DNA from 4 places in the Devosia lacusdianchii genome. Region 4 is predicted to be linked to each of the others. Evidence: predicted binding sites of a transcription regulator. Region 4 holds the regulator's gene; each other region holds the start of a gene.

Region 1 (7,658 bases), 1.8 Mb from region 4:
AGCCTCGATTTCGAGGATCATCCATTCGAGATCCAGCATTTTGCCGAGCCCTGTGCTCTGTGCGGGGCGGAGCAGGTGTATCTGGACGAGGTCATTCTGGATGACCGGGGCGGGCATATGTACGTCTGCTCGGACACCGACAATTGCGAAGAACGCCGGGAAGCGGGGCACGTTGGTGCGCTGGGGATGAAGGAGGCGGCGGAATGAGTGATTGGCAACTCTTCACCTCTCCCTTTGGGGGTGAGGGGGCCTTCCTCCTCACCGCATCAAGAAAAGGCCCCCTCACCCGACCCAAGAGGGTCGACCTTTCCCCCGAAGGGAGAGGTAAGGAAGGATATATCCAATGACTACCGAACCCCTTCTCCGCGTCGAGAACCTGACCAAATATTACGGCAGCCGTCTCGGCTGCGCCGATGTGAGTTTCGAGCTCTGGCCGGGTGAAGTCCTGGCCATTGTGGGGGAATCCGGCTCGGGCAAGACCACGTTGCTGAACTCCCTGTCGGCGACGCTGGAGCCGAGCTCGGGCCGGACCCTCTACCGCATGCGCGATGAGCAATGGCGCAATATCTATGAGCTGAGCGAAGCCGAGCGGCGTTTCCTCGTCCGCACCGACTGGGGCTTCGTGCACCAGAACCCGGCCGATGGCCTGCGCATGACGGTATCGGCCGGCGCCAATGTCGGCGAGCGGCTAATGGCCGTGGGTGACCGGCATTATGGGCATATCCGCGACACGGCGCTCGACTGGCTCGGGCGCGTTGAGATCGCGGCGGACCGTATCGACGATCAGCCGCGCTCCTTCTCCGGCGGCATGCGACAGCGCCTGCAGATCGCCCGCAACCTGGTGACCGGGCCGCGCCTGGTGTTCATGGATGAGCCGACTGGCGGCCTCGACGTGTCGGTGCAAGCGCGCCTGCTCGATCTGCTGCGTGGGCTGGTGGGCGAACTGGGGCTGGCAGCAATTGTCGTGACCCACGACCTCGCCGTCGCCCGACTGCTCAGCCATCGCATGATGGTGATGAAGGATGGGCGGGTGATCGAGGCCGGTCTCACTGACCGCGTGCTGGATGATCCGCGTGAGCCTTACACGCAGCTGCTGGTTTCCTCGATTTTGCAGGTGTGAGGCATGGAACTTGTCACCACCACAGGACGGCACCTCCCCCTGGATGGGGGAGGCTGGGAGGGGGGGGGCGCGCATGCTCAGTTTGCGGCGAGATACCCCCTTCCTGCTCGATTCAACGGACTTAGCTGAAGCTAAGTCCTGTCTCGCTTCCCTCCCCACAAGGGGGAGGGTGGGTGCAAGAGCCGGAACTTCGGAGTACATGCTATGACCGCGCTTTCCGTTCAAAATCTCGCCAAGACCTTCACCATGCATCTGCGCGACGGCGTCGTGCTGCCGGTGGTGGAGAATGTGAACTTCGATGTCCAGGCCGGCGAGTGCGTCGTGCTGGGCGGACCTTCGGGGGCGGGCAAGAGTTCGATCCTCAAGATGGTCTATGGCAATTACGGCATCGATGCCGGGGCCATCGTGATCCGGCACCATGGAGAGGCGGTCGATCTGGCAGCGTCCGACCCGCGCACGGTGCTGACGCTCCGACGGGACAGCATTGGCTATGTCAGCCAGTTCCTGCGCACCGTGCCGCGTGTCTCGGCGCTCGACGTGGTGGCCGAGCCGCTGGTGATCCGTGGCGTCGACAAGACCGAGGCTCAGCAGCGCGCCCGCGAACTGCTGGCCCGGCTCAACCTGCCGGAAAGGCTGTGGTCGCTGCCTCCTGCCACCTTCTCGGGTGGCGAGCAGCAGCGCGTCAACATTGCACGCGGCTTCATCACCGATCACCCGGTCTTGCTGCTGGACGAGCCTACAGCATCGCTCGATGCGACCAACCGCGCCGTAGTGGTCGCCATGATCACTGAGAAGAAGGCCGCCGGCGTGGCCTTGCTGGGGATTTTTCATGACGACGATGTGCGGGAACGGGTGGCGGATCGCATCGTCGACGTGACTGCATTCGCGCCGAGGATTGCCGCATGACCCGGCTTTCCGAAAAACCCTTCGTCCATCCAACCGCTCAGGTGACGGGCTCGACGCTAGGCCGGTACACCGAGGTCGGCGCCGGCAGCCATGTGTCGCGTTCGACGCTGGGGGATTACGCCTACTGCGTTGAGAATACGCAGATTGCCTATGCCCAGATTGGCAAGTTCGCCAACATCGCCAGCCATGTGCGCATCTATGCCAGCATGCATCCGATGGAACGGGCCTCACTGCACCACTTCACCTACCGCTCGGCCTGGTATTTCGAGGGTGAGGAAGATGACCAGGGCTTCTTCGACTGGCGCGCCGGGCAGGGGATCACCATTGGTCATGATACCTGGATAGGTCATGGCGCGGTGGTGATGCCGGGGGTGAGGATCGGCAATGGGGCGATCATCGGCTCCAATGCCGTGGTGACAAAGGACGTGGCGGATTTCGCCATTGCCGTGGGCGTGCCGGCGCGAACCATCAAGCAGCGGTTTAGTGATGATGTGGCTGGACGGCTCGATGCGATGGCGTGGTGGGACTGGAGCCACGAGAAGTTGCACGAGGCGCTGCCGGATTTCCGCAAGCTGGGGATCGAGGCGTTTCTGGAGAAGTATGAGTAGGCGCTGCACCATTCTCATACGCGAACGTCCCCCTCGGGCTTGACCCGAGGGCTTTGTACTTACCGAAGGTTTCCGCAAGTGAAGAGCCCTCGGGTCAAGCCCGAGGGTGACGCGCGGTGGGTTTGGCGGCGCCTGTGCCAAAGTGCTTCTGCCGCCCGCGACAACCCACCACAGCTGCCCGGTGCACAGTCACCAAACCGTCACGCAAGTGTAATCCCAGCTTCATGACACCGCCCTAGGTCTGCCGCAGTTCAACGGCGAGGGCGCCTGATGCTCAAGATTTCCAACGTTTCACGACGTTTCGGTGACAAGCTTGCCGTCAGCGACGTGAATCTCGAAATCCCGCAAGGGCAGATGGTCGGCATTATCGGCCGCTCGGGCGCTGGCAAGTCGACCCTGCTGCGCATGATCAATCGCCTGGCCGACGTCTCCACTGGTTACATCGAATACGAGGGCGTTCGCACGTCGGAATTGCGCGGGCAGAACCTGCGGAACTGGCAGCGCGATTGCGCCATGATCTTCCAGCAGTTCAACCTAGTGCCGCGCCTCGACGTCATCACCAATGTGATGCTGGGCCGGCTCAACGGACGCAACCCACTCCTCAATCTGCTGCAGGTGTTCTCGGCCGACGAGCAGCTTGAAGCGCTCAAGGCGCTCGAGCGGCTCGATATCGCCGCGACGGCGACGCAGTGGGCGCAGACCCTGTCGGGTGGCCAGCAGCAGCGCGTAGCGATTGCCCGGGCGCTGATGCAGGGCCCCAAGCTGATCCTGGCCGACGAGCCGATCGCCAGCCTTGACCCGCGCAATGCCCAGATCGTCATGGACAGCCTGCGCGACATCAATGCCGAAGGCATCACCGTCATCACCAACCTGCATACGCTGGATACGGCGCGCGCCTATTGCGAGCGTATCATCGGCATGGCGCAGGGCAAGGTGGTGTTCGATGGCACGCCCAACGAGCTCACCACCGACGTGGCGCGCACCATCTACGGCGCCGACGGGCTCAAGGAAGCCTTCTCCGAGGCGATGACCTCGACCTCCATCGCACCAATCACCCTCAAGACCGCCGCCGTCGTCAATCCGGCGCCGTAACAGAAGTTCCGCTGCCGGATATCCGGCTGCCGACAACCACGCGTCACCAAAGGAAACACTCCATGTCCGCGATCCGTAAAGTCCTCCTGGCCTCCGTGGCCCTGACCATGTCGACCGCTGCCTTCGCCCAGGACGTCACCGTTCTGCGCATCGGCCTCGATGGCGGCGAAAACGAAGCTGACCAGCTTCGCCGTTCGGAATGCGTTGCCGAGCCGCTGAAGGCCGCCACCGGCGTTTCCGAAGTCCAGTTCTTCCCCTCGCCTGACTATAACGGCATTATCCAGGGCCTGCTTGGCGGCACCATCGATATCGCCATCATGGGTGCGTCATCCTATGCCTCGATCTACCTGCAGGACCCGGAAGCCGTTGACCCGGTTCTGACCACCCAGCAGGAAGACGGCTCGACCGGTTACCACACCATCATGGTCGCACGCGCTGACTCCGGTATCACCGACCTGGCCTCGACCAAGGGCAAGAAGCTCGGCTTTGCTGATCCGGACTCCACCTCGGGCTACCTGATCCCCAACGTTGCGCTGCCGACCGATATCGGCGCGCCGATCGCTGAATTCTACAGCGAAACCGGCTTTGGCGGCGGTCACGAAAACCTCGTCCTCGGGGTCCTCGACGGCACCTGGGATGTCGGCACCACCTTTGGCTCGGGCCAGGGCGAATTCTCGGAAGGCTACACCTCCGGCAACCTGCGCATCATGGTCGACAAGGGCCTGCTCGACATGGACGACCTGGTTGAAGTCTGGCAGTCGCCGATCATCCCGAACGGTCCGCTGATGGTCTCCAACAAGCTCCCAGCCGACATGAAGGACAAGGTCACGGCCTTCTTCAAGGGCCTGCCGGAAGCCGACTTCGAGTGCTTCGACGCCTTCACCGCTGGTGGCTACACCAACTTCGTCGACGCCGACCAGCAGATGTACCAGACCATCATCGACGCCCGTAAGTCGGTTATCGGTGGCTAACTGCTACCTGGCCTGAACCACACACGATGTCATTCCGGCGCAGGCCGGAATCTATCCTGAGATTTTGCCACGATCACCATCTCAGGATGGACCCCGGCCGCCGCCGGGGTGACACCGTGGGTTTGGAAAGAGCTTGCCAATGGCCGATATCGCCCATTCCGAACTATCCCCCGCCGGCCAGACCCTGCTGCAGCATTACCGCGGGCAGGTGCTGACGCGCCGGATCTATTCGGTGCTGATCGTGGTGGGAGTCATCGTCGCTCTCGGCCTGGCGATGAGCTACGCCAATGCCGCCAATTCGGGGAAGTTCTTCGAGCGCCTCCCCTTCATGTTCGACTTCATCAAGAACTTCGTGCCCAACGATCCCTTCGAGATCTTCCGGGCCATGCTCGATATCGAGTCGCCCTATTATGACGGCAGCCAGAAGTTCGACTACACGTCCGAGCGGTTCTATCTGACCGATCGCCTCTACATCCCCAATTACATCTACCAGCTCGTCATCACCGTAAACATCGCCATCGTCTCGACTATTATCGGCGGGTCGCTGGCCTTCTGCCTGTGCTTCTTCGCTGCCACGAACCTGGTTGGCGCGGGTGCTGTGCGCTGGATCATGCGCCGCATCATGGAAGTCATGCGCGCCTTCCCTGAGATTGTGATCGCCGGTCTTTTGACGGCTATCCTCTCCATCGGCCCGATCGCCGCCATCGCGGCCGTGTCGCTGCATACGATCGGCGCGCTGGGCAAGCTGTTCTTCGAAGTGGTCGAAAATGCCGACATGAAGCCCGATGAGGGGCTGCGTTCGGTGGGCGCTACCTGGCTCGAGCGCGTGCGCTTCGCCATCGTGCCGCAGGTCATGCCCAACTTCGTCAGCTATGCGCTGCTGCGCATGGAGATCAATGTCCGCGCTTCCACCATTATCGGTGCGGTGGGCGGCGGCGGCATCGGCGAGGCCTTTCGCATGTCCATCGGGCGCGACCATGCGGCCAAGACCTATGCGATCATCATCCTGCTGCTGGTGACCATTATCGTCATCGACCAGTTCTCGGGCTGGCTGCGCACGCGGCTGGTGGGCAGGCAGAGCTTCGAACTGGCCCGGGGAGCCGCGTGATGAGCATTTCCGTTGCCGAGCGCAATCGCCTGCACGCCAAGTATCCCGAGGTCTTCCGGCAGAACGTCTTCCAGCGCTGGGGCCTGCCCCTCGGCCTGGGCGCAGCGGCGCTCTACCTGGTCTTCTGCTGGTTCTTCTTCAATGTCGGCCCGGCCATCCAGAACGGCAAATGGGACCGCGCCGCGATCTATCTGCAGGACTGGTTCTCCTGGCGCGCCACGCCGCGTCTGCGCTTTGGCGAGGATGGCACCATTACCCCGCAATGGTCGAGCCGCGGGCAATACCCCAAGGACGCGACCATCGATTGGCTGGTGCCCAATGCCGATGGCAGCATGACCGTCACCTTTGGTGGCGACGACCGGCTGGACATCACGACATCCGAGGTCAACGTCACCGTCGATGGCCAGACCTATCCGGTCGCCATTACCCCCGATGCGGCTCTGGCTTCTGCCGATGCGGCGGGCGCGATCGTGCAGGACGGACAGAAGGTGCTGGTTGACTATGGCTTTGCCGGCCAGGCCGAAATCCGCGACAACCAGGTCTATGTGCAGCGCCGTTTCCTCGGCTGGGCCAACTTCCTCTACGACCCGACTTCGCCGCTCTGGGGCAACGACCTGTTTAGCAGCATCGGCTTGATGTTCAGCGGCGACCGCGTCAACCCGGACATGTCCAACGCGCAGTTCGTGCTGCATCAGTGGCTGAACAACCAGGCCTGGCAGCATGGCGATATCCTGACCAAGCTGTTGCAGACACTGGTCATGGCCTTTGTCGGTACGCTGTTCGCGACACTGCTCGCCTTCCCACTGGCCTTTATCGCCGCGCGTAACATCACGCCCAACCGGCCGGCCAATTGGCTGATGAAGCGCTTCTTCGATTTCATCCGCTCAGTCGATATGCTGATCTGGGCGCTGTTCTTCACCCGTGGCTTCGGCCCCGGACCGATACCCGGCATCGCGGCCATTTTCTTCACCGACACTGGCGCCCTGGGCAAGGTCTATGCGGAGGCGCTAGAAAACGTCGACGACAAGCAGCGTGAAGGCATGAAGTCAGTGGGCGCCAGCCCGGCTGCCGTCAATCGTTATGGCGTTGTGCCGCAGGTGCTGCCGGTCTTCGTGTCGCAGTCGCTCTATTTCTGGGAAAGCAATACGCGTTCGGCGACGGTGATCGGTGCGGTGGGGGCGGGCGGTATCGGTCTCAAGCTGCTGGAGGCGATGGGCACCAACTCCGACTGGGACAAGGTTGCCTATATGGTGCTGCTGATCCTGGGCGTAGTGTTCGTGTTCGACAACATCTCCAATGCCATCCGGTCGCGGTTGATCGGGCCTGCCGCGCATTGATGCGAACCTCTTACCTCGCCCCTCTGGGGAGGGGTAAGAGAGCTACAGCTGCTTCTCCGCCAGCTCCCTGAACGCGTCTGGTACCGAGCGTGGCGCTTCCAGTATCACCGATCCATAGCCGATGGCATCCCAGCCGAAGCGGTTGCGGACCTTGTCCATGGCCCCATCGGCCTGGCGCCGCGCCGCACCTGTGCGGGTGCCGGGGCGGCGCGCATCCTCGGCGCCGCCTAGCGTAAACTCGAACTGCATGGCCCGGTCGGGCACGAGATGCGATACCGAAATGGCGAGCAGGGAGATGTCGCGTTCGTGCGGAAACTCCTGGCGCACGCCTCGCACCAGCTCCTCAGCGACTTCCGCGATGGTGGTGGTTGCCGAGATCGGCGCTCCGAGCGTCATGGCCCGGGTCACCGCACGCATATCGGCGAAACGCACGCGAGTGGTGATCGTCCGGCCAGACCATTCTTTGCCGCGCAGTCGCGAGCCGATGCGGTCGGCCAGGAGCCGCAGGGTAGGGCG
Region 2 (7,658 bases), 150 kb from region 4:
CTCAGCCAAGAAATACGTCATCGGCTCCTACGCCATCAACGAGCTTGGCTCCTCCGGCGCTATCGCCAATACGCTTGTCGGGTTGCAATTGCGCGGCTTGGGCATCGACTACATCGCCGAGCGCGCCGACGAGATCAACGCCGTCACGGTCGCCGATGTCAAAGCCATCGCCGCAAGGCTGTTGAGCGCCAAGCCAACTGTCCTGATGCTGGGGCCGCAGGCCAAGGCGACCCCCTAGCAGCTACCCCGTCGCCTGGCGGACTTCCGGGGGCTCGTCGCCGGTCACCCGGTTGCGGCCGGCCGCCTTGGCCCGGTAGAGGCGCCGATCGGCGGCAGCCATCAGGGCGCTGCCGGCTGGGCCGATCGCCACGCCGATGCTGGCGGTAATTGCCAGGCCAGCTGCCAGATCCTGCCAATCCATCACCGCGATATCCGAGCAAATCGCCTCGCAACGGGTTACCGCATAGTCCAGCCCGTGGTTGGGAAAGACCAAGGCGAACTCCTCGCCGCCCAACCGGAACGCCCTCAGATCGGCGCTCGCCCGCGCCGCCAGCAGATCGGCGGTGCGCCGCAGCACAGCGTCACCCACCACATGCGAGAAGCGGTCATTGACCGACTTGAAGAAGTCGAGGTCAAGAATGCCCAGCGCCAGCTCCGTGCCAGCCATAGCGGCCATCATCTGGTCGAAGCTGCGCCGGTTCGGCAACCCGGTAAGCCCGTCGCGCGCTGCTTCGTCGGCCAGGCGTTCGGCTTCCGCGCGCAGCCTGCCGTTTTCCAGCCTGATGTCGGCAATATGCGCCCGACGACGTGTCGCCTCGCTGAGTTGCACCTCATAGAGCCCGTGATACCGCTTGTGCATGGCGAGGGCCGCCTGGAAGTCGCCCATCGCCTCATGGATATCACCGAGCCGCCGCACGGTATTGGCCTGATGGTTGACATGGGTGGTCGCATCCGCCAGGGCCACGGCCTCGCGGCAGATATCGAGAGCCGCGCTGAGCTCGCCGGTGCGGGTCAGCAGCTCGCCCAAGGTGTAGAGATAGTGGATGCGCTCCCGCATGCCGGGCTGGCCCGCCACGCCAAGCCAGCGCTGGAGATAAGCATGAGCCTCCTCGGGGCGGCCCAGTAGCGCGTGGTATTCCGCGCCGTTGCACAGCGCGGTCCGCAGGTTCCAGCCGTCGCCGCCGCTTTCAGCCGTGACAATGGCGATGTCATTGGTCTTGACGGCGATCTCGCGCCAGTCGCGGCCCTCATCGAGCCGGCCTTCTTGCTCAGCGATTTCGCCACAGGTTACCTGCCCATAGGCCAGATTGATCAGGAACAGGGCCACCGCACTTGGCTCGCCGCGGGACTGCATCAAGTCGATGGCCCGCTCCAGCAATGGTCCAGACAGGAGCGGCTGCCGGGCATACATCAATACCGAAGCCTTGGCGTTGAGGGCATAGGCCAGCACGCCCGGTTCGTCCTGCGCCTCGGCCAGTTCCACGGCCTGCCCGGCCTCCTCATAGGCTTCCTCGTTCAGCCCCATCTCCAGGAGCAGCCAACTGAAGATGGCTGCCGCATGGGCTTCGCCGGTTATGTCGCCGCCGCGCACGTATAGGCGTTTCGCGGCGATCGCGGCGTCAAGGCCATGCTCCGCCTGTCCCAATTGCAGGCAGAACCAAGCTATCTGTGTGAGGCTCGACGCCGTCGATACCGTGTCCCCGGCGTCGCGCGCCTGCTGAAACAGCACCTTGGCCCGCGACAGCGCAGCCACCGACTGGCCGGTGCGCCCCAGCCGCCAGGTTTCGGCCAGTTCTGCGGTCAGGTCTGAGGCAGGATCGCCGGGCAAGGGCTCAACTCATTAGCCGGTTAACAGGCCGCTGAGCTTAGTTCGACGACGTTAAGAAACGCAGAACCGCGCGCCTACAAACTGCCCGTGAGCGGCTATGCCTCGATCCACACGGGCACCGATTTGAACGCTGGCGTCTTGCTGCGCGGGTCGACCTCGGTGCCAACAAGCACATTCGCTTCTGGATAATAGGCCATGGCGCTACCCCGTGGCAGATCGAACGCCGTGGCCACCGCCGGCATGCGCCCGGTGTCGGAGGCCAGCGTTACCGCCTGTCCTTCCGTGACCCCAAGCGCTGCCATGTCGTCCGCATTGAGGAAAACCGCGAAGCGCCCGGCGCCGCCGCGATAGCTGTCCTGCTCCTCGTAGATAATAGTGTTGAACTGCCCCTCGCTGCGCACGGTGGCCAGGCTCAGGCGATCGTGTTGCAAGCTCGGGATCGGCGTCACCACGAAATGCGCCTTGCCGTCAGGCGTGCCGAATTCGGGCGTATGCATCACCCGGTGATTGATATGGAATTCACGCTTGGCAACGTCGATGTCGGCCAGTTGCTCCATGCCAGGCACGATGGCGGCGATGGCATCGCGAACGCGCGAATGCGCGCTGAACGCCTTGAAGTCGATGGGCAAATGCGGCAGCAGCCGCTGCCCGATCTCGCCCAGTATCCAGCTCTCGGGCCGCACATTATCAAGCCGCCTTATGCCGCCATCTGACAGGCGGACATAGTTGAACATCGATTCCTGCGTCGTAGGTTCCCATTCCTCGTCACGCGCCGTGACAGGCAGGATCAGTACCTCGCCATCGCCGAGGCCGTGCACGTGCCCCATATTGAGCGTCGTGGTGAGGAACAGCTTGAAGCCGATCGCCCCTATCGCGCGGCTGGCAAAGGCGCGATCGGGCGTGGCGCCCCAAAGGTTGCCGCCCATGATCACCGCACTGTCGATAGCACCGCTCTCGGCCGCCTTGAGACAGGCCATGGTGTCAAAGCCCTTCTCGGTCGGGAAGGTCACGCCGAATTCGGCTTCCATGCGCGCTAGTACGTCCCTGGCCAGCACTGGCTTGACCCCGATCGTACCGATACCCTGCACGTTGGAGTGTCCGCGCAGCGGCAGCAGTCCGGCGAAGCGCTTGCCCACCATGCCGCGCAGCATGGCGAGATTGGCGATCGCCTCGACATTCTCCACGCCATGCACATGGTGGGTCATGCCCATGCCCCAGGCAAACACCACTCGCTGCGCTGCACCATAGCGGCGGGCGATATCCTCGATTTCGGCTCTCGCAACACCGCACGCGTTGACGATGACGTCCCACGACAGGGCCGCGATATCATCGCGAAACGCCTTGTAGCCGCTGCTATGCGCCGCGATGAACGCCGCATCCTCCAGCCCCATTTCGAGGATCGCCTTGGCGATGCCCTTCATCAATGCAATGTCGGACCCGATCTTGGGCTGCACATAGGCCGACGCGATCTCGCTGCCGCCCTTGAGCATCGAGCTGGGTGATTTCGGCACGGCAAATTTTACCAACCCCGGCTCCCTGGCCGGATTGATGACGATCACCTCGCCGCCCCGCTCGCGGCAATTCTTCAGCATGTGAATGAAGCGCGGATGATTGGACGATGGGTTGGCGCCGATGACGAAAATCAGGTCAGCTCCAACAAGGTCCTCCAGTTCAACACTGGACGTACCCTTGCCGATCGTGGTCGCGAGACCCTCGCTGGTCGCCTGGTGGCAGTAATACGAGCAATTGTTGACGTTGTTGGTGCCATAGGCCCGCGCCAGCAACTGAAACAGGAACCCCGCCTCGTTGGACGAACGCCCGGACGAATAGAAGAATGTCCGCTGCGGATCGGTCGCCGCCAGCCTCTGGGCCGCGTGGGTAATCGCGAAATTCCAATCCACCGGGCGGAACCGGTTAGCACCTGCATCCCTGAATAGTGGCGTGCCGAGACGGCCCAGGTGCTCCATCTCCTTGCCGCTTAATTCCTGCAGGTCATCGATCGTATGTTCGAAGATTTCGCGCGGAATCGCCGGCTGGATGTCGGTCGATTGGGCCTGCACGCTCTTGTTGCAGACCGATGGAAACTCATCGAGTTCGTTGGTCATGCCGCCGCGCTGCCCGCCCATGCCATAGGCACAGGCCTTGCAGGCATTCTTGGCGGTCAAGGCCTTGCCGGCCTTGCCCACGCCCATACGGGCAATGGTTGCCAGTGTGTAGAGGACCTTCTTGGGTCCGCCGCCCACGATATGGCTGGTATCGGCCACGACTATGCTCCGCTTGCTGCACCGGCATTGTCGGCCGCAGCGCAGCAAGGCGCAAGCCTTGACCTCTCCTTGAAGGGAGGGCCCTGACCTTAGTAAACCGCCTTCACATACATATCCGCCGGTACCGGACCGCGCGCGTAGTCGGGGTGGCGCACGCGTTCAGGCAACACGACTTCCGGCTTGGGTACATCGGCATAAGGGATGGCTGCCAGCAGGTGGGCGATGGTATTAAGCCGCGCCCGCTTCTTGTCGTCCGCATCCACCACCCACCACGGTGAATCCGCCGTGTGAGTGCGCTGCAGCATGTCTTCCTTGGCCTTGGTGTAATCTTCCCAATGGCGGCGCGATTCCATGTCCATCGGCGAGAGCTTCCACTGCTTGAGCGGATCGTTGATGCGCATCCGGAAGCGGAATTCCTGCTCCTCATTGGTAATGGAGAACCAGAACTTGATGAGGATGATGCCTGACCCGACCAGCATCCGCTCGAACTCGGGCACGGTGCGGAAGAACTCTTCGAGTTCCGCCGGCGAGCAGAACCCCATCACCCGCTCAACACCGGCCCGATTGTACCAGGAGCGGTCGAACAGCACCATTTCGCCTGCCGCCGGCAGGTGAGGCACATAACGCTGGAAATACCACTGCGTCTTCTCGCGATCGCTCGGGGCCGGCAGCGCCACCACGCGGCAGACGCGCGGATTGAGCCGCTGGGTGATACGCTTAATAGCGCCACCCTTGCCGGCCGAGTCGCGCCCTTCAAAGATCACCGCGACCTTGAGCTTGTTGTGTGCGATCCAGTCCTGCAGCCGCACCAGCTCATGCTGCAGGCGGAACAGCTCGCGGAAATAGACGCGCCGATCCAGCGACCTGGCGCCCGGCCGCTCCTCGCCGCCGGCCATCAGTTCGAGCTGGTCATCCTCGAATTGCAACTCCAGTTCTTCATCGAAACTGTCGGTGATTTCGTCGCGAATGCGGTCCAGTTCACTCAGACGGTCAAACTCAGTCATGGGCGCCTCCGGGTCTCGCGCTGACTGTTCACACCCAGATTGCACTTTTGTGACACTTCGCGCCTGCCCCACAGGGGCAAGATTGCTCCAGTCGAGCAATCTTAGGCGAGAAGGCCATGAGCGCTGTGCGCGAATGGCACGGCCGTCCGGACACGCTCTCAGCGATGTCCGGATTTGTCCGCTATTGGTCAAACCGCGGCCTTGCTCCGCCAGCTCCAAGACGAAATAATCCAGAACAACGTCACTCAGCCCATGAGCAGAAAATGTCCGATACCGCGCTTCTCGTCATCGATGCCCAGGAGTCCTTCCGCCAGCGCCAGAACTGGTTCGAGGTCGACTCATCAGGCTATCTCGCCCGCCAGCAGGCGCTGATTGACGGCGCGCGCGCCAACGGTATCCGCATCGTGCGCGTGCTGCACGTCGAGCCCGAGGGCATCTTTTCGCTGGCCTCGGGTTTCGTGCGGCCGCTCGCCGAACTCAGCTACGAGCCGGACTTTACCGTCATCAAGACCCGGCATTCGGCGTTGGCTGGCACCGACTTGCCGATCTGGCTAACCGAGAATGGCATTCGCCGTCTTATCGTTTCGGGCATTCGCACCGAGCAGTGCTGCGAGACCACCACCCGTCACGCCTCCGACCTTGGCTGGACCGTCGACTATGTGACCGAAGCCACCCACACCATGCCGATCACCGACGCGACCGGCCGCACCTGGTCCCCCGACGATCTCAAGGCCCGCACCGCTGCGGTTCTGGATGGGCGCTTCGCCCGTGTGACCACCATCGAGGGCGCTCTCGCCGGCCCGGCGAAAGCCGCCGCGTAGCATGCCCAGGCGCATCCCCACTTTCGTTGTCCTGCCCGCCCACACCCTGCTGCTGGATGTCGCTGGCCCCATCGAAGTCCTGCGCCTCGCCAACGCGTTCCAGGCCGAGGTCGCGTTCGACGTGAGCTTCGTCAGCTCCTTGCCCTCGGTGACCAGCTCGATCGGGCTGCGTCTCGCCGGACTCATGCCCCTACCCGACCACATACCCGCCAATGCCTTGGTCATCGTTAGCGGCGATACAACCGACATTCTCGGGCAAGAGCGGCATCAGGACATCGAGCCGGCCGGCGCCACCGACGAGGCGATCGTCAATTGGCTCCGCCAGTTCGCCGGCAGCAGCACCCAATTAGTCTGTATTTGCAGCGGCGCACTCCTCGCCGCACGAGCCGGATTGCTCGACGGACGATCCTGCACCACGCATTTCTCCGATTGCGCGAAGCTGGCCCAGCTTGCGCCGCGGGCAAACGTGCTGGACGACCGACTATTCGTCGAAGATGGCCCCTGCCTCACGAGCGCTGGCATCACCGCGGGCATAGACCTCATGCTGCACCTCGTCGCCCGCTCGACCACCCCCCAGGTCGCTATGCAGATCGCCCGCCACCTGGTTGTTTACCTGCGCCGGGGCGGCCACGACGCGCAGCTTTCGCCTTGGCTCGACGGCCGCAACCACCTCCATCCCGCCATTCACAGGGTGCAGGACGCCATCACCGCCAACCCCGCGGCGGATTGGACACTGACGCGCATGGCCGATCTCGCAGCGGCCAGCCCGCGACACCTATCGCGTCTGTTCCAGCAGGCCGCAGGCATGACGCCCATCGACTTCGTCAACCGCCTGAGGGTGGCACTGGCGCGTGAACTAGTCACCCAGACATCACTCGACATGGAACACGTCGCTGAGCGCGCCGGGTTCGCCTCGAGTCGCCAACTTCGGCGGGCCTGGAGCCGTATACATGCCGAACCGCCCAGCGCGCTCAGAAGCGCTTGACCGGGGTCAGCTCCCCTCGGGCGCCACGCGGATCAGCCGGCCATTGTCCTCGTCGGTGAGCAGGTAGACAGCGCCATCGGGGCCTACGCGAACGTCACGAATGCGCCCCAACTGTCCCGCGAACAGCCGCTCCTCCCCGACAATAGTGTCCCCCTCGACATCGAGCCGCACCAGCAGTTGTCCGCTGAGCCCGCCAGCAAGCAGGTCACCCTGCCATTCGGGCATCAGTTCACCTTCGTAAAAATCGAGCCCCGAGGGCGATATCGACGGGTCCCAATAGTGCAGGGGCTGCTCCAGCCCCTCTTTCTCGGTGCCTTCGCCGATCGACACGCCAGAATAGTCGACACCATAGGTGATGACCGGCCAGCCATAATTCGCGCCCGGCTGGGGCATGTTGACCTCGTCGCCGCCCCGCGCGCCGTGTTCCACCGTGAACAGCACGCCATCATCACGCAATGTCGCGCCCTGCGGGTTGCGATGCCCCTTGCTCCACAGCTCCGGCGCCCAGCCCTCCGGCTTGGGATTATCCTCCGGCACCGAACCATCCGGCGCTATGCGCACGATGGCGCCGGCCAGGTCGCCAAAATCCTGCGCCCGGTCCTGGTCACCGCGCTCGCCCAGCGTCACAAACAGGTTGCCGTCATTGCCAATGACGACCCGCGAGCCGAAATGCCGGTTGGTGGTGGTGAACTTGTTCATGCGGAAGATCACTTGGCTATCTTCCAGCCGCCCGCCATCGCCCTCCAGCACCAGCTT
Region 3 (7,658 bases), 210 kb from region 4:
ACATGGGCCTCGGTCACCGCGAGCCTGGTGAGGAGCGGCGCGTCCTGCGTCGCATCCGATGCCAGCATCATAACGACATAGGAACCCAGACGTCCCTCGAACTCCCGCAGCTCGCTGGCCGTCGCGGTCAGCATGATCTCAGTGGTGATTTGTGGCGTCGCTTCAATGATATGCTGAGCGATGTCATTGCGCAGCATGGCCGCGCTATCTGCTGCTGCAAACATGCTTTCTATGGTGCGGGCTACCGCTAACCCGGAGCGCTGGCCCGCGGGCGTCGCTATCAACCGGTCGACAGCGGCGCGGCCGGTCGACAAGGCCCTGCGAAGGTCGCCTAGTTCGGAGTCGTGCAGGTCGTCCTGCTTGCTGGCGAGGTCGTTGGCGAGGCCGGCGATCTCCGCATCGACAGACGCCCGCTTCACCGCCAGCGCCGCCACCAGACCCGGCATCTCGTCGGTATCAGCGCCAAGGGCGGCATTTGCCGGACCGCGTTCGGCGGAAACGGCGTTGGCGACGGCCAGCATTAACTTGAACTGCGCCAGCTCCGCTACGCCGACATCGTATCGCGTGTAGTCATTGACGCTGACCAGCAGCGCCGACCCGCCAAGGAGCAGTCCGCTCACGGCGACAATGGCGGCGCCGAGCCACTGCAAGTTTTGAATGCGGATCGGGGCCATGGCACGGGAAACTCAATACTCGCGCCCTTGTGCCATGGCGATTGGTAATCAATTGTGAATTTGCGGCACCGCTCTACTGCCGAGACTGCAGTTTTACCGCGGTTCCAGACACCGACACCATCAGCATCGAGCCGCCCTGGCCGACGACCTCGTAGTCGATATCGACCGCGACCACGGCGTCCGCTCCCAAACGCCGTGCCTCGGCCTCGAGCTCGCCGAAGGCCTGCCGGCGGGCGTCGCGCAGGGTCGATTCATAGGCTCCGGCCCGGCCGCCGACAATGTCCCGGATGCCGGCGAACAGGTCCTTGAAGATATTAGCGCCGACAATGACTTCACCAGTGACGATGCCAAAATACTCCACGATATCGTGGCCTTCGAGTGTGGGCGTGGTCGAAATGATCATGCGGTGTCTCCTCTGTGCTGGGGCAAGAGATAGGTCCAACCCGGCCGTCGCGAAAGGCCGGCGAGGAATCTTTGGCCAATTTGTCGAAGCTTGCGCAATCTGTGCGACATGGTTTCGAACCGCCGGGCTCGCCGGCCGCAAGAAGAGGGTTTCACCGTGCTCGCCGTAACTAGCTATCCCGAAGTCTATGTCCAGCTCACCGCCGCCAAGATCGACGAGCAGCTGGCCGCCTATGCCGCGCTCGCGGCGGCCGTGAAGGGCAATGCAAAGGCCGAAGCGGCGCTAGCGACGTTCGCGCCGGGCTATTTCAACGCCATGCTGCTGGCGCTCGACCACCACTTCATGCACCGCATGCGCGGCGCCGAAGGCAAGGATGGCAACCCGCTCAACGAAGTGCGGATGCTGAGCGACTCCATCATGGAGAATGACGGGGTGCTGAAGGACAATAAGACGATTAAGTACAAGGTCGAGAAGGCTGCGGCGGGAATTGCGGTTGGGCAGACGATCACGTTGGATGCCGAGCGGTTCGGACGCCTGGCGAAGGCTTATATAGCGGAGATTGGGAAGCGGTTTCCCTGACCAGCGTCAGATGCAGAAATCGAGTTGTCGCCGCTCGCTAGAGCTGCAAGCCAAGGTCGGTGACCCGCCATTGACCCGTGTGGTCAGACAACGCCACCTGCACCGCGCCCGTGCCGTTCTCGAACTCGCCGGGGCAGACGGCAAGCGCGGTGGCCTTGCCATTGACGATGTCTAGATTTGTCACTTGGCACTTAGGCATTTGAACCGCCTTGCCCAGCATGGCGTAGGTACTCCACGACTTGGGATTGTCCACGAGTGACTTGTAAAAGCCTTCGTCAGCGAAAGGCTCTATCGAAGCGGGATTCCAACCCACGACGACTGCCGTGGCGACCTGGTTGGCGAATGCCGTGGCGCTATCGCTGCGCGAGGACATGTAGGAGAACAGCTGTACTCCGCCAAAGACCAGGGCTGCAATCGCAACGCCAATGCCGCCGGCTATCAACAATACCTTCACCGGCGATCACCCCTTTTTGACAAAGCTCTCCAGCACCTTCTTCCGGCCGGCCTTTTCGAACTCGATACTGAGCTTGTTGCCTTCGATCTCGACGATTTCGCCATAGCCGAATTTGAGGTGGAAGACGCGCTCGCCCATGCCGAAGGCCGACTTGTCGTTTCCGAGGTCGACTGAGCGGGCGACGAGGTCGCCGTCGATGGTCAGCGGGCCGCCGCCCTTGCGGTTGGCCTGCTGGGCGCGGGCTCGTTGCCAGCCGGGGGTTTCGTAGACGCTCTCGAACGGATCGGACATGTTGAAGCGGCTGGTGGCGCCCCCGCCATAGCCATAGCCGCCATAGGACGAGCCGGTGTCCTTGACCTCAACGGCGTCAGGCGGGAGTTCGTCGAGGAAACGGCTGGGAATGGCCGATTGCCAAAGGCCGTTGATGCGGCGGTTCTGCGCGACCGACAGCCGGGCGCGCTTGCGGGCGCGGGTGATGCCGACATAAGCGAGGCGCCGCTCTTCCTCGAGACCGGCGCGGCCGCTCTCGTCCATAGTGCGCTGGCTGGGGAACAGACCTTCCTCCCAGCCGGGCAGGAAGACGGTGTCGAATTCGAGCCCCTTGGCCGAATGCAGCGTCATGATAGAGACGGCGTCCTCGGCCTCTGCCGTGTCGCGATCCATCACCAGCGAGATGTGTTCGAGGAAGCCGCCCAGCGTCTCGAACTCCTCCATCGAGCGGACGAGTTCCTTGAGGTTTTCGAGGCGGCCAGGCGAATCCGGCGATTTGTCGTCCTGCCACATCTTCGTGTAGCCGCTTTCGTCGAGTATCTGCTGGGCCAGTTCCCAGTGCGATATGCCGTCGAGGCGTGATGACCAATTGTCAAACTGACCGACGAGCTCGCGCAGAGTGGTGCGCTGCTTGGGTTTAAGCTCTTCGGTTTCTAGCAGCATCCGGGTCGCCGCCAGCAGTGAGACGTTGGCCGAGCGGGACGCGTTGTAGATGATCTGGACGGTAGAATCGCCCAGTCCGCGCTTGGGCACGTTGACGATGCGCTCGAAGCTCAGGCCGTCGGAAGGATTGGAGACGACGCGCAGGTAGGCGATGGCGTCGCGGATTTCCTTGCGCTCGTAGAAGCGCGGGCCGCCGATGACGCGATAGTTGAGCCCAAGCGTGATGAAGCGCTCTTCGAAGGCGCGCATCTGGTGTGAGGCGCGGACAAGGATGGCCATCGAGTTGAGTGGCTCGCCGGCACGCTGGTAGTTCTCGATCTCGTCGCCGACAGTGCGGGCCTCTTCCTCGCTGTCCCATAGGGAGGTGACGGAAAGCAGCTCGCCCCGTTCGCCGACATCGGTCTGCAGGGTCTTGCCCAGCCGGCCTTCGTTAAAGGCGATAAGGGTGGAGGCGGCCTTGAGGATGTTGGAGGTCGAGCGGTAGTTGCGTTCGAGCTTGATGACCTTGGCGCCGGGAAAATCCTTCTCGAAGCGCAGGATGTTGTCGACCTCGGCGCCGCGCCAGCCATAGATCGACTGGTCGTCGTCGCCTACCACGCAGATATTGGCCTCGCTCGCCGGCTTGCCCTGGGCGAGCAGGCGCAGCCAGAGATACTGGGCGGTGTTGCTGTCCTGATATTCGTCGACCAGCATGTATTTGAACTTGCGGTGGTATTCGGCCAGCACCTCCGGATACTCGCGGAACAGGCGGATATTCTCGAGCAGCAGGTCGCCGAAATCGGCAGCGTTGAGCACCTTCAGCCGGGCCTGATAGTCGGCATAGAGCTTGGCGCCGCGGCCGTTGGCATAGCTGCCGCTTTCGCCCGGCGAGACGTCTTTTGGCAGCAGGCCGCGGTTTTTCCAGGTGTCCATCATCCCGGCGAATTGCCGGGCGGGCCAGCGCTTCTCGTCGATGTTCTCGGCATCGAGCAATTGCTTGATGAGCCGGATCTGGTCGTCGGTATCGAGGATGGTGAAATCGGACTTGAGGTCGACCAGTTCGGCATGGCGGCGCAGGATGCGCGCGCCGATGGAGTGGAAGGTGCCAAGCCAGGGCATGCCCTCGACGCTGGCGCCGACGAGATGGCCAATACGCTCTTTCATCTCGCGTGCGGCCTTGTTGGTGAAGGTCACCGACAGGATTTCGGACGGCCAGGCACGCTTGCTGGTGAGGATGTGGGCAATGCGGGTGGTGAGAACACGCGTCTTGCCGGTGCCGGCGCCGGCCAGCACCAGCAGAGGGCCATCGATGGTCAGCACGGCGTCGCGCTGCTCTTCATTGAGGCCCTTCAGATAATCGGGCGCGGGCGCGCTACGGCCGAGCTGGCTAGTGATCGGCCCCGATGACGGGCGGTCGATGGGCTGGTTTGCACCGGGCATTCATGGGCCTTTCCATCGCTGCGGCCGGAGCTGGCGGCGCGGCGCGGGGATTGACGAATCTTATTTTGTTCTCGTTGGCAATATAGGGATTGCCGGACCCAGTGTATAGAACGCCGGCCCGTCACCGATGTGTCATGTTGGCGTCATCGGACTGTTGTGTGGCCGCCCTAAGCGGATCGGACTACAACAGGGGCTCCATCATGTTCTCATCGAAATCCTTGGCCGCGCTGACCGCGGCGCTGCTCGCCACGACTGCGTCGGTGGCTGCTGCCGAAACCTTCAACCGCATTGCCAGCTTTCCGGTGGAACTCAACAATCCGGAGGCCGAAGCGAGCTCGTCGGAAATCATCACCGCAACCGATGACGGCATGACCCTGATCTATTCCGATAGCCCGGCTGGCGGCATCGGCTTCATCGACATTACCGACCCCAAGGCGCCCAGGCAGGGCGGCTTCATGGATATGGGCGGCGAGCCCACTTCGGTCACCGTGATCGGCGGGAAGGCCTATGTTGCGGTGAACACGCGCGAGAACTTCGTCGAGCCGTCCGGCAAGCTGGTCGTCGTCGATATCGCCACCAAGGCGGTCGAAGGCGAATTCGAGCTCGGTGGTCAGCCGGACTCGATTGCCCACAACAAGGACAACACGATCCTCGCTATCGCGATTGAAAATGAGCGCGACGAGGAGGTCAATGATGGGGCCATTCCGCAGGCGCCGACGGGCTTCCTGACCATCGTCACGCTCACCGATGGCGCTGTGACTGAAACTGGTATCAAGAAGGTCGAGCTGACCGGTCTCTCCGATGTCGCGCCTGATGACGTCGAGGCCGAGTTCGTTGATTTCAACGACGCTGACGAGATCGCCGTCACGCTGCAGGAAAACAACTGGGTCGCCATCGTTGATGCCAAGACCGGCACGGTGACTGGCGGCTTCTCAACCGGCGCCGTTTCCGTTGAAGGGATCGACACCAAGAATGACGGTGCGATCGACTTTACCGGCTCCAAGGATGACCTGCCGCGCGAACCCGACTCGGTGAAGTGGCTGGACAATGATCGCCTTGTTGTCGCCAACGAAGGCGACTGGAACGGTGGCTCGCGCGGCTTCACCATTTTCAACCGCGATGGTTCTGTGGCCTTCGATTCAGGCAATGCGCTCGACGTACAGGCAGCATTGCTGGGTCACTATCCGGACTTCCGCAACAAGAAGGGCGTCGAGCCCGAGGGTCTGGAAGTCGCGACGTTCGGCGATATCAAATACATCTTCGTCGCCGAGGAGCGCTCCTCGCTGATCGCCATCTACAAGGATACCGGGGCCGAGCCGGAATATCTTCAGTCGGTGCCGTCGGGCATTTCGCCAGAAGGTCTGGTCGCCATTCCCGAGCGCAACCTGTTGGCCACGGCCAACGAGGTCGATCTGCGCGAAGACGGCCTCGGTGGCTCGCATGTGATGGTCTATGAGCTGAGCGAAGCCGAGGCCGCCTATCCACAGCTGGTGTCCGAGCTTGATGCGGATGGTCACCCGATCGGCTGGGCCGCCATTTCGGGCGCCGTGGCTGATGCCGACAAGCCCGGTATTCTCTACGCGGTCAGCGATAGCGTGCTGTCGGGCGCGCCAGCGATCTATGAGATCGACGCGACCGCCAAGCCGGCGCGCATCGTCAAGAAGACGATCATCACCCGCAATGGCGAAACCGCGCAGAAGCTCGACCTTGAAGGCATCACCCTCGATGGCGAAGGCGGTTTCTGGCTCGCCAACGAAGGCGATAGCGACAAGCTGGTGCCGCATGCCCTCATTCGCGTGAACGCCGAAGGCGAGATCGAGGACGAGGTTGGCTTCCCCGTCGACCTGCTGGCTGGTCAGAAGCGCTTTGGCGCCGAAGGCGTCGCCAAGGTTGGCGATACGCTTTGGGTCGCCGTGCAGCGCGAATGGGGTGATGACGAGAAGGGCTCGGTGAAGCTGCTCGCCTACAATACCGAAAGCGAAGAGTGGGGCGCCGTGCGGTACCCGCTCGAGGCCGCGCCGGAGGGCGGCTGGGTCGGCCTCAGCGAAATCACTGTGCATGGCGACTACGCCTATATCGTCGAGCGGGACAACCAGATCGCCGGTAGCGCCGCACTCAAGGCGATCTACCGCGTCGCGCTGACCGACCTTGTTCCGGCCGCTCTCGATGGCGAATTGCCGGTCGTGACCAAGGAACTGGTGCGCGACCTGGTTCCCGACCTCGCCAGCAATAACGGCTACGTGGTCGACAAGGTCGAGAGCTTTGCCATCGATGCCGATGGCACCGGCTATGTCATCACCGACAATGACGGCGTCGATGACTCGTCGGGGGAGACATTCTTCTGGTCGATCGACGCTCTCTAAGGTGTTGGTATTTTGTATGGGGCGGTCGGGCTTTCGGGTCCGGCCGCCTTACCATTTACGGCGATGATCGAACTGTGATCGGCGCGATCCCGTTTCGGCCAGAATCCTCGCGTGTATTCAAGGCAATGGCGGGGTTGCGCGGCAGGCGCTCTTGCCTACACTCTGCCGCGGGAATCCGGGTGACTGCGCGCAGTGTTGAACCGCATCTACATCATCGTTGGCATGCTGGCGATCATCGTGCTCGCCGGCGCCTTCATCGCGCCGCGCTTTATCCACTGGAGCGATTATCGCGGCCGCATGGAAGAGCTGGCGACGGGTGTGCTGGGCACGGCCGTGACGATCCGCGGCGATATCGAGTTCTCGCTGTTGCCGCAGCCGCGCCTGACCCTGACCGATGTGCTGGTGGGATCGCCCGAAGAGCCCGCCGCCACCGTCGATGGCGTGGAAGCCGAATTCTCGCTGATGGATTTTCTGCGCGACAATTACAACGTCACGCGGCTGGTGCTGCACGCCCCGGTGATCGACTTCACCGTCGATGAAAGCGGCTTGTTCGGCAGTGGCGTGTCCATTGCCGGAAGCGGTGGCGGTGTGGCGCTGACCCAGACCAGTATTGTCGATGCCACCCTGCGCCTCTCGGATCGGCGGTCGGGCGAGACGTTTACCGCTGATGATGTCGACGGTGAGTTCAAGCTTTCGAGCTTTGCCGGCCCATTTCAGTTTCAGGGTTCGGCCAGCCATGGCGACGACCGCTACAGCGTGCGGTTCAATTCGGCGCTGGTCGATGCTGCGGGGAACACCAGGGTCACCGGATTTTTGCAGGACGGCGACTTCTC
Region 4 (7,658 bases):
CGGCGAGGATATCTATGATCCCGCCCTCGACGTCGTCGAGCTGCGCGCCCGCATCGGCATGGTGTTCCAGAAGCCCAATCCCTTCCCCAAGTCGATCTACGAGAACGTTGCCTATGGCCCGAAAATCCACGGCCTGGCTCGTTCCAAGACCGATCTGGACGAGATCGTCGTGTCCTCGCTCCGCAAGGCCGGCCTCTTCGAGGAGGTCAAGGATCGCCTCAACGAAGCCGGCACCGGCCTCTCCGGCGGCCAGCAGCAGCGCCTCTGCATCGCCCGCGCCATCGCCGTCGGTCCCGAAGTCATCCTGATGGACGAGCCCTGCTCGGCCCTCGACCCGATCGCGACCGCCATCATCGAGGAACTCATCGACGAACTGCGCGAGAACTACACCATCGTCATCGTGACTCACTCCATGCAGCAGGCTGCCCGTGTGTCGCAAAAGACGGCCTTCTTCCACCTGGGCAATCTGATCGAGGAAGGCGTCACCGAAGACATCTTCACCAACCCGGTCAACAAGCAGACCCAGGACTACATCATGGGCCGCATCGGCTAAGGCGAGGAATCACAATGGCTACCGAACACATCGTTTCGTCCTACAATGACGAGCTTGTTGCTCTCGCCCAGACCATCGCCGAAATGGGCGGGCAGGTCGAAGTCGCGATCGAGAACGGCACCAAATCCCTGCTCAAGCTCGACCGCGAGCTGGCCGACGTCACGATCATTGCCGACCAGCGGATCGACGACATGCAGCGCAAGATCGATGACATGGCCGTCTCGATGATCGCCCGCCGCCAGCCCATGGCGTCGGATCTGCGCGCCATCATCACCGCCATCCACGTCGCTTCCGATCTGGAACGCGTCGGCGACATGGCCAAGCAACTGGCGCGCCGCTCGCTCAAGCTCGAGGGCATGAGCCTGCAACCCACCTTCTACAACGGCGTCAAGAACATGACGGCGCTGGTGCTGCGGCAGATCAAGGAAGCGCTGGATGCCTATTCCAACCGCGATTCCGCCGCCGCTATCGAAGTGTGCAACCGCGACGACGAAGTCGATGCCATGCACACCTCGCTGTTCCGCGAACTCCTCACCTACATGATGGAAGATCCGCGCAACATCACGCCCTGCACGCATCTGCTGTTCTGCGCCAAGAGCCTCGAACGCATCGGCGACCACGCCACCAACATCGCCGAGCGCGCCTACTACTTGCAGACCGGCAAGCAGCTCACCGCCGACGTGCAGGAGCTGCACCGAACCCAGATCAAGGCCTAAGCCGCAAGAAGCGCTGAAGCCTCCCAACCACCGGCCCATACCTCCCCCTTGATGGGGGAGGCTAGGAGGGGGTGGAGCCACACGCACCGACGTGGTGCCAAGAGACCCGACGGGAGCCACCCATGCCCGCGACCATCCTCGTCGTTGAAGACGAAGGCGATATCGCCATCCTGCTGCGCTACAACCTCGAAGCCGAGGGCTTCCGCGTCGTCACCGCCGAAACCGGCGACGAGGCCCAGCACGCCATCCAGGAGAAGCTGCCCGATCTGATCCTGCTCGACTGGATGCTGCCGGAAATCTCGGGCATCGAACTCTGCCGCCGCCTGCGCGCCCGCGAGGAAACGGCCCGCGTGCCGATCATCATGCTCACCGCCCGCGGCGAGGAAGAAGAGCGCGTTCGTGGTCTTGCCACCGGCGCCGACGACTATGTGGTGAAGCCCTTCTCGGTGCCCGAACTGGTCGCCCGCATCCACGCCCTGCTCCGCCGTGCCAACCCGAACCTGGTCACCGCTGCCCTCAAGGTCGGCGACCTGGAGCTCGACCGCACCACCCACCGCGTACGCCGCGCCAACCGCGACGTCCACCTCGGCCCCACCGAATACCGCCTGCTCGAATATCTGATGCGCCATCCGGGCCGGGTATACTCCCGCGAACAACTGCTCGATGGCGTCTGGGGTAACGACGTTTACGTCGATGAGCGCACCGTCGACGTCCATATCGGCCGCCTGCGCCGCGCCATCAACCGCGGCCGCGAATCCGACCCCATCCGCACCGTCCGTGGCGCCGGCTACGCCTTCGACGAGAGATTTGCCCAGGTGGCTTGAGCCCCTTGGGCTTGCTGCTCTCACGGTGCCGTGCGGACGCGCAACCGATCCCCCATGGACCTCATCCTGAGCCTGTCGAAGGACGAGGTCGCGGCCACGGCTTGCCGGGGGCCCAATGACGCGTCATCCACCAGCGCAGCCCCTCCCCCTATCGGGAGGCTGGGAGGGGGCGTTCAACAAAGACACCCCTCACAGCGGATAAAACTCGATCCGCGGCACGCCCTCCTCCAGCCGCACGGTGGCGCCCACGCCATAGACATCAGCGATCCGTTCCGCCGTCAGCACCTCGGCCGGCGATCCAATCGCCACCACCCTGCCCTCGGCCAGCATCACCAGCCGGTGGCAGTAGCGCGCCGCCAGGTTGAGGTCATGCAGCGCCGCCAGCGTCGTCGTCCCCAGCCGCCGCACCAGCGCCAGCAGCTCGAGCTGGTGGCGGATGTCGAGGTGGTTGGTCGGCTCGTCCAGCACCAGGAACGGCGCCTCCTGCGCTAGCGCCCTCGCCACCAGCACCCGCTGCTTCTCGCCGCCCGATAGCGTGCTGAAGCTGCGCCCGGCGCAGTGGGCCATGCCCACCGTATCGAGGCACCGCGCCACGATCGCCCGGTCCTCCGGGCCGTCATTGGACAGCACAGCCTTGTGCGGCATGCGGCCCATGGACACCAGTTCACGCACCGTGAAGTCGAACTCGCCGGTGCGTTCCTGCGCCACCACGGCCATGCGCCGCGCCGCCTCGCGTGCCGAGAGCCGCCACACGTCGTCGCCCAGATGCAGCACTGCCCCGCCCATCGGCTTGAGCACCCGGTAGATGGTGCGCAACAGGCTCGATTTGCCGCTGCCATTGGGACCCACCAGGCCCACGAACTCGCCGTGTTCCACGCCGAACATCACCGAATCGACGATCCGCCGGTCCGCCGCCTCCACCGAGACGCCCTTGACCCATACCTGGTTCATGCCGCCTCCCGCTTGCGGCGCTGCGTCGCCAGCATCCAGATAAAGAACGGCCCGCCCAGCAACGCCGTGATCACGCCCACCGGCAATTCCACCGGAGCAAAGGCCATGCGGGCGATCACGTCGACCCAGATCAGGAAGATCGCGCCCACCAGCACCGCCACCGGCACCACCCGGCGGTGATCGCTGCCGACGAGCATGCGCACCACATGCGGAATGACCAGGCCGACAAAGCCGATCGCCCCGCTCACCGCTACCATCACGCCCGTCAGCAGCGACAGCACCACGAACAGCACCAGGCGCAACTGGCCGACATCGACGCCCAGCGTCCGCGCCGTCTCGTCGCCAACCAGCAGCGCATTGAGCGCCCGCCCGTTGACCGCCAGGTAGATCGTGCCGATCAGCAGCGCCGCGCCAGGCAGTCCCAGGTCGCTCCAGGCGGCTCCACCCAGGCTGCCCAGCAGCCATTCCATGGCGTTGCGCGCCAGCTCGCGATTTTCCGAGGTCAGCACGATCAGGCTTGTCAGCCCCGACAGCGAATAGCCGCAGGCCATGCCGGCCAGCACCAGCCGCAATGGCGACATCTGCCCCCCGGCGATCGCCACCAGGAACACCAGCACGAACGATACCAGCGCGCCGGCAAACGCCCCCGCCGGCACGGCATAAAGTCCAAGTCCGGCCAATGCCCCGGTGCCCAGCACCAGCACAGCGCCCACCGAGGCCCCCGATGAAATGCCCAGCACATAAGGGTCGGCCAACGGATTGCGCACCACCGCCTGCATGGCCACGCCCACGGCCGCGAGCCCACCGCCGACGAGCGCTGCCAGCAGCACGCGCGGCAGTCGCAGCGTCCAGACGATGCCCTCCTCGGCCGCCGTCCAGTCGCCGGCCGCGCCGGTGATCTTGGCCAGGGTGATACGCCACACCAGGCTGGCGTCCAGCGGCACCGGGCCGATGGTCACCGCCAGCGTCAGCGATAGCGCCAGCGCCAACCCAAGGGCCGCAACGATGAGCGCCACCGGCAGCGCCCGCAAATGCTCCCGCCAGCCGGCGGGAGCATTGAGTGTGTCCGTGGTCACGGGAACAGTTCCGGATAGAATCCGGCCGCCAGCGTCCGCACTGCCTCGGGGTTGCGCACGCCCTCGAAGGCCGAAGGCAGCGGCAGCACCACGAAGCGGTCGTTCTGCACGGCCGGCACACTGGCCAGGGCCGGATTGGCCTTGAGCAGCGCAATCTTGTCGGCGGCGCTCACCTGGCCATAGTCGTTGATCACAATCACCTCGGGCGCCCGCGCCACGGCTTCTTCCCAGCTCACATTGGCCCAGGTTTCGTCCACGTCGGCGAACACGTTGACGCCGCCGGCCAGTTCGATCAGGTGCGTCTGCAATGCCTTGCCTGTCGTGTAGATGGCGTCGGTGCCGCTGTCATAGACCATGACCGTCACTGGCGCGACGCCGGCCGCCTTCACCGTGTCCTGCACCGCGCCGATGTCGGCCTTGATGCTCTCGATCAGCGCATTGGCCTTGGGCTGGATGTCGAAGATCTGCCCCAGCTTGGCAATGTCCTCATAGACCACGTCCATGGTCGCGCCCTTGATCAGCGTACCGGTCACCGCATAGGCGTTGATGCCAAGCTCGCCGAGCTTTTCCACCGGCGCCACCGCCGTGTCGCGATAGGCGCTGAGGCGGCCGAAGGTGAAGTCGGCATTGGTGCCCAGCACCACTTCCAGCGATGGCGACCCGGTGCCATCGGACAGGATCGGGATGGCATCGTACTCGGCCTTGAGGCTGTCGAGCACCGGGTGGTTCATATAGGCGGTGCCGACCATTTTGGGCGCCAGGCCCAGCGCCAGCGCCAGCTCGGTGGTATGCCCGTTGAGCGTCACCATCCGCTCCGGCGCCTGCTCGAATACCAGCGTGGTTTCGCCATTCTGGATGGTCAGCGGGTAGCTGGTCTGCTGCGCCAATACCGGCGCCGAAACGGCCAGCAACAGGCCGGCCGCAAACAGGGTCGTCAACTTCATGGGGTCTCTCCAGATGAAAGGGATGGGGTGTCCAGCGGCGCAACATGCTGGACGATCAGGTCGGGCAGCGCCTCGCCGGCGCCGATGACGGTGGTGACGAAGCGCTCCACCGCCGCGCGGTCGAGCAGGCGGTACCATTCGCCGCGCGGATAGGCGGCCAGCAGTGGCCCCTGGCTGCACGGGTAGAGGCAGCCGGTCGTCGCCACCAGGCACTCCTTGCTGAGGCCGGCAGCGGTCAGTGCTTCAGTGAGCGCAATCTTGAGATTGGGAGCGCCGCGGAAATGGCAGCGCGGCCCGGTGCAGACCAGCAGGTGGTGCTTGAAGGGCGGCGCCTTGTTCCAGCCCGGCTTGCCCAGGCTCGGCTTCTGGTCGGTGATCGCCACCGCACCGTCGGTCCGGTCCACAGCGGCCTGTGCCATGCGTCCAAGCATATCGGCGTCGATCAGATCGTCATCGCCCAGCAGCAACTCGACGCCGTCACCGCGCTCGGCCTTCCAATGCGCCAGCACACCTGGAATCCAGGCCGCCAGGCTCTGCGAAAACGGCAACCCCAGCAGTTGCACCAGTATGCGCCCATGACCCTCATCGGCCAGCTCATCCAGCACCATGCCCAGATGCGGGCCGGTGCCCTCCAGCCGCACCAGCCGCGCCGGCACAGGCGATGCCGCGAGCAGGCCTTCAGCCAGCGCCGCCTGTCGGCCGGCACTCAGATATTGCTGGGATATGCAGAAGACTATTGCGTCAGGTCGAGCCATCTCGCCTTCTCCATAAGGGAGAAGGCCAATTCATCGACCGTGCCACGAAATTCGTGCCAGGTTCCAATCGCGCCCCCTGCCGGGGCACCTCGCCCGGCTACTTGGTCTTGCGCTCTGGCAGGTCTCCTGGCTCGCGGCTCTGGCGCTATCCGCAGCCTTCCCGGTCCCGGTGGACCAGTGGCATGCGCACGGATGGCTCGCCGCTTACAGTTGCGAGGGCAGCCACGGTATTGGCCCCTGATGGGTAATCCGCACCGTGTTCCCTTTTAATCCGCGCGTCCTGGCGGAACCGAAAGCGCGTCACTGGTAGCCGATCGCTTTTCCCCTCGCAAGAGGGCCGTCGGCTAACCGCGCGGCGCGAAGAGGATGATGCCAGCCGCGATCAGCGCCAGCGCGCCGCCGGTAAGGTCCCAGCGATCGGGCACCCGCCCCTCCACTGCCTACGGCCAGGCCAGCGACGCCACGATGTAAACGCCGCCATAGGCCGCAAAGGTTCGCCCGGCATGCTCGGCCGGAGCCAGCGTCAGCAGCTAGGCGAAAGCCACCAGCGCCGGCACGCCCAGAAGGCAAAACACCCGGCAATCTCGGCCAGCGCCGCCCCGGCATAGATCAGCGCCGTACTCACGATTACAGGCACGGCGCTACACCAGCACGTCTTCGTCGGTCGCCAGTATCTCGGCTATGATTTTGAGTCCGCGCTCCAGCATTGGCCGCGTCGGCGGCGCCATGATGCAGAGGCGCACCCCGGCCACCGGCGCCTCCCCCACCTGCACCGCCGTCGGTGGCGTCAGGCGCACCCCGGCCTCGCTGGCGCGCCGCGAAAATTGTTCCGCCCGCAATGCTGTCATCGGCAGCCACACATGTGGCGCCCCGCCAGGCATCGGAACGCTGGCTATGCCCAGCGCGACCTTGGTCAGCGCCAGCCGTTCGGTTGCCTCGGCGCGGATCGCGGCGAGTGCCTCCGCCGCTAGCCCGGTTTCGATCATCGCTATGGCAAGTTCGGCCGCATAAGGCGGCTGACCCCAGCTTTCCGCTCGCAACCGCCGCCGCACGCTCGCAGCCAGCGATGCTGGCGGCGCGATCACCCCCATTCGCACTAACGGGGTCAGGCTCTTGGATAGGCCCGTGACATAGATCACACGGTCAGGCACCAGTTCGCGATAGGTCAGGTTCCCCTTGGCCGCGTAGAACCCATAGATGTCGTCCTCGACGATCATCGCCCCGCGGCGTTCGGCGATGCGGGCCAGAGCCCGGCGCCGCTCCGGCCCCGTCTCGAACCCCAGCGGGTTCTGGCAGACCGGCGTGGTGTAGACGATCCGGGCACCGGTTGCCGCCAAAGCGGCGTCCAGCGCTTCGGGAATGAAGCCCTCGCTGTCATGCGCCACCGGCGACATGGTCATGCCAAGGTTGGTTGCAGCCGCAATGGCACCGGGAAAACTCGCGCTCTCGGTCAGGATGATCGTCCCGGCGATATCACGCAACGCAGCGAAGGCGAGATGCAGCGCCTGCTGCGCACCGTTGCAGAGAAGAATTTCGTCGGCATCAACAGCGGTGCGCGTCTGGCTCAACCACCCAGCCATGATGCGCCGTTGCCGCGCCGTCCCGCTGTGATCCTCATAGCCACCGAGGACGAGGCGGAGCGCATGCGTGTTGGCCAATTCCGTCGCCTCGGCCAGTCTCTGCGCACTGATGACCGGCGGCGGTGCGTTGATCGCCAGGTCGATGATACCACCATCGTCCTCGCCCACAGCCGAACCGAGCACGAACGTCCCGCGTCCGATTTCTCCCCGAACCACGCCACGCGCGCTAAGCGCATCGATAGCGCGGGTCACGCTGCCG

Evidence for each region. The regulator PhoB, encoded in region 4, activates phosphate uptake and scavenging genes when phosphate is short. The targets are predictions, from matches to a motif close to TGTCATNNANCTGTCAT.
Region 1: the regulator PhoB is predicted to act here: its motif matches at 2,822-2,838, upstream of phnC (phosphonate ABC transporter ATP-binding protein).
Region 2: the regulator PhoB is predicted to act here: its motif matches at 5,135-5,151, upstream of ppk2 (polyphosphate kinase 2).
Region 3: the regulator PhoB is predicted to act here: its motif matches at 4,593-4,609, upstream of MF606_RS13505 (esterase-like activity of phytase family protein).

The regions. Positions count from the first base shown of each region.
Region 1 covers NZ_CP092483.1:1,100,780-1,108,437, forward strand. Annotated here, with positions in the region: gene MF606_RS05375 (alpha-D-ribose 1-methylphosphonate 5-phosphate C-P-lyase PhnJ) at 1-207, shown strand, start outside; gene phnK (phosphonate C-P lyase system protein PhnK) at 344-1,120, shown strand; gene phnL (phosphonate C-P lyase system protein PhnL) at 1,325-2,026, shown strand; gene MF606_RS05390 (LbetaH domain-containing protein) at 2,023-2,634, shown strand; gene phnC (phosphonate ABC transporter ATP-binding protein) at 2,905-3,726, shown strand; gene phnD (phosphonate ABC transporter substrate-binding protein) at 3,789-4,697, shown strand; gene phnE (phosphonate ABC transporter, permease protein PhnE) at 4,837-5,805, shown strand; gene phnE (phosphonate ABC transporter, permease protein PhnE) at 5,805-7,142, shown strand; gene dinB (DNA polymerase IV) at 7,185-7,658, opposite strand, start outside.
Region 2 covers NZ_CP092483.1:2,795,549-2,803,206, forward strand. Annotated here, with positions in the region: gene MF606_RS13765 (M16 family metallopeptidase) at 1-238, shown strand, start outside; gene MF606_RS13770 (GGDEF domain-containing protein) at 242-1,828, opposite strand; gene MF606_RS13775 (FdhF/YdeP family oxidoreductase) at 1,924-4,092, opposite strand; gene ppk2 (polyphosphate kinase 2) at 4,182-5,096, opposite strand; gene MF606_RS13785 (cysteine hydrolase family protein) at 5,360-5,917, shown strand; gene MF606_RS13790 (GlxA family transcriptional regulator) at 5,919-6,902, shown strand; gene MF606_RS13795 (PQQ-dependent sugar dehydrogenase) at 6,909-7,658, opposite strand, start outside.
Region 3 covers NZ_CP092483.1:2,736,340-2,743,997, reverse strand. Annotated here, with positions in the region: gene MF606_RS13530 (GGDEF domain-containing protein) at 1-674, opposite strand, end outside; gene MF606_RS13525 (heavy metal-binding domain-containing protein) at 748-1,077, opposite strand; gene MF606_RS13520 (hypothetical protein) at 1,234-1,656, shown strand; gene MF606_RS13515 (hypothetical protein) at 1,694-2,110, opposite strand; gene MF606_RS13510 (ATP-dependent helicase) at 2,117-4,462, opposite strand; gene MF606_RS13505 (esterase-like activity of phytase family protein) at 4,663-6,825, shown strand; gene MF606_RS13500 (AsmA family protein) at 7,021-7,658, shown strand, end outside.
Region 4 covers NZ_CP092483.1:2,943,398-2,951,055, forward strand. Annotated here, with positions in the region: gene pstB (phosphate ABC transporter ATP-binding protein PstB) at 1-553, shown strand, start outside; gene phoU (phosphate signaling complex protein PhoU) at 568-1,269, shown strand; gene phoB (phosphate regulon transcriptional regulator PhoB) at 1,392-2,093, shown strand; gene MF606_RS14520 (ABC transporter ATP-binding protein) at 2,283-3,044, opposite strand; gene MF606_RS14525 (FecCD family ABC transporter permease) at 3,041-4,120, opposite strand; gene MF606_RS14530 (ABC transporter substrate-binding protein) at 4,117-5,064, opposite strand; gene MF606_RS14535 ((2Fe-2S) ferredoxin domain-containing protein) at 5,061-5,819, opposite strand; cobalamin riboswitch at 5,920-6,128, opposite strand; partial or broken gene MF606_RS14540 (YnfA family protein) at 6,164-6,447, opposite strand; gene MF606_RS14545 (aminotransferase-like domain-containing protein) at 6,461-7,658, opposite strand, start outside.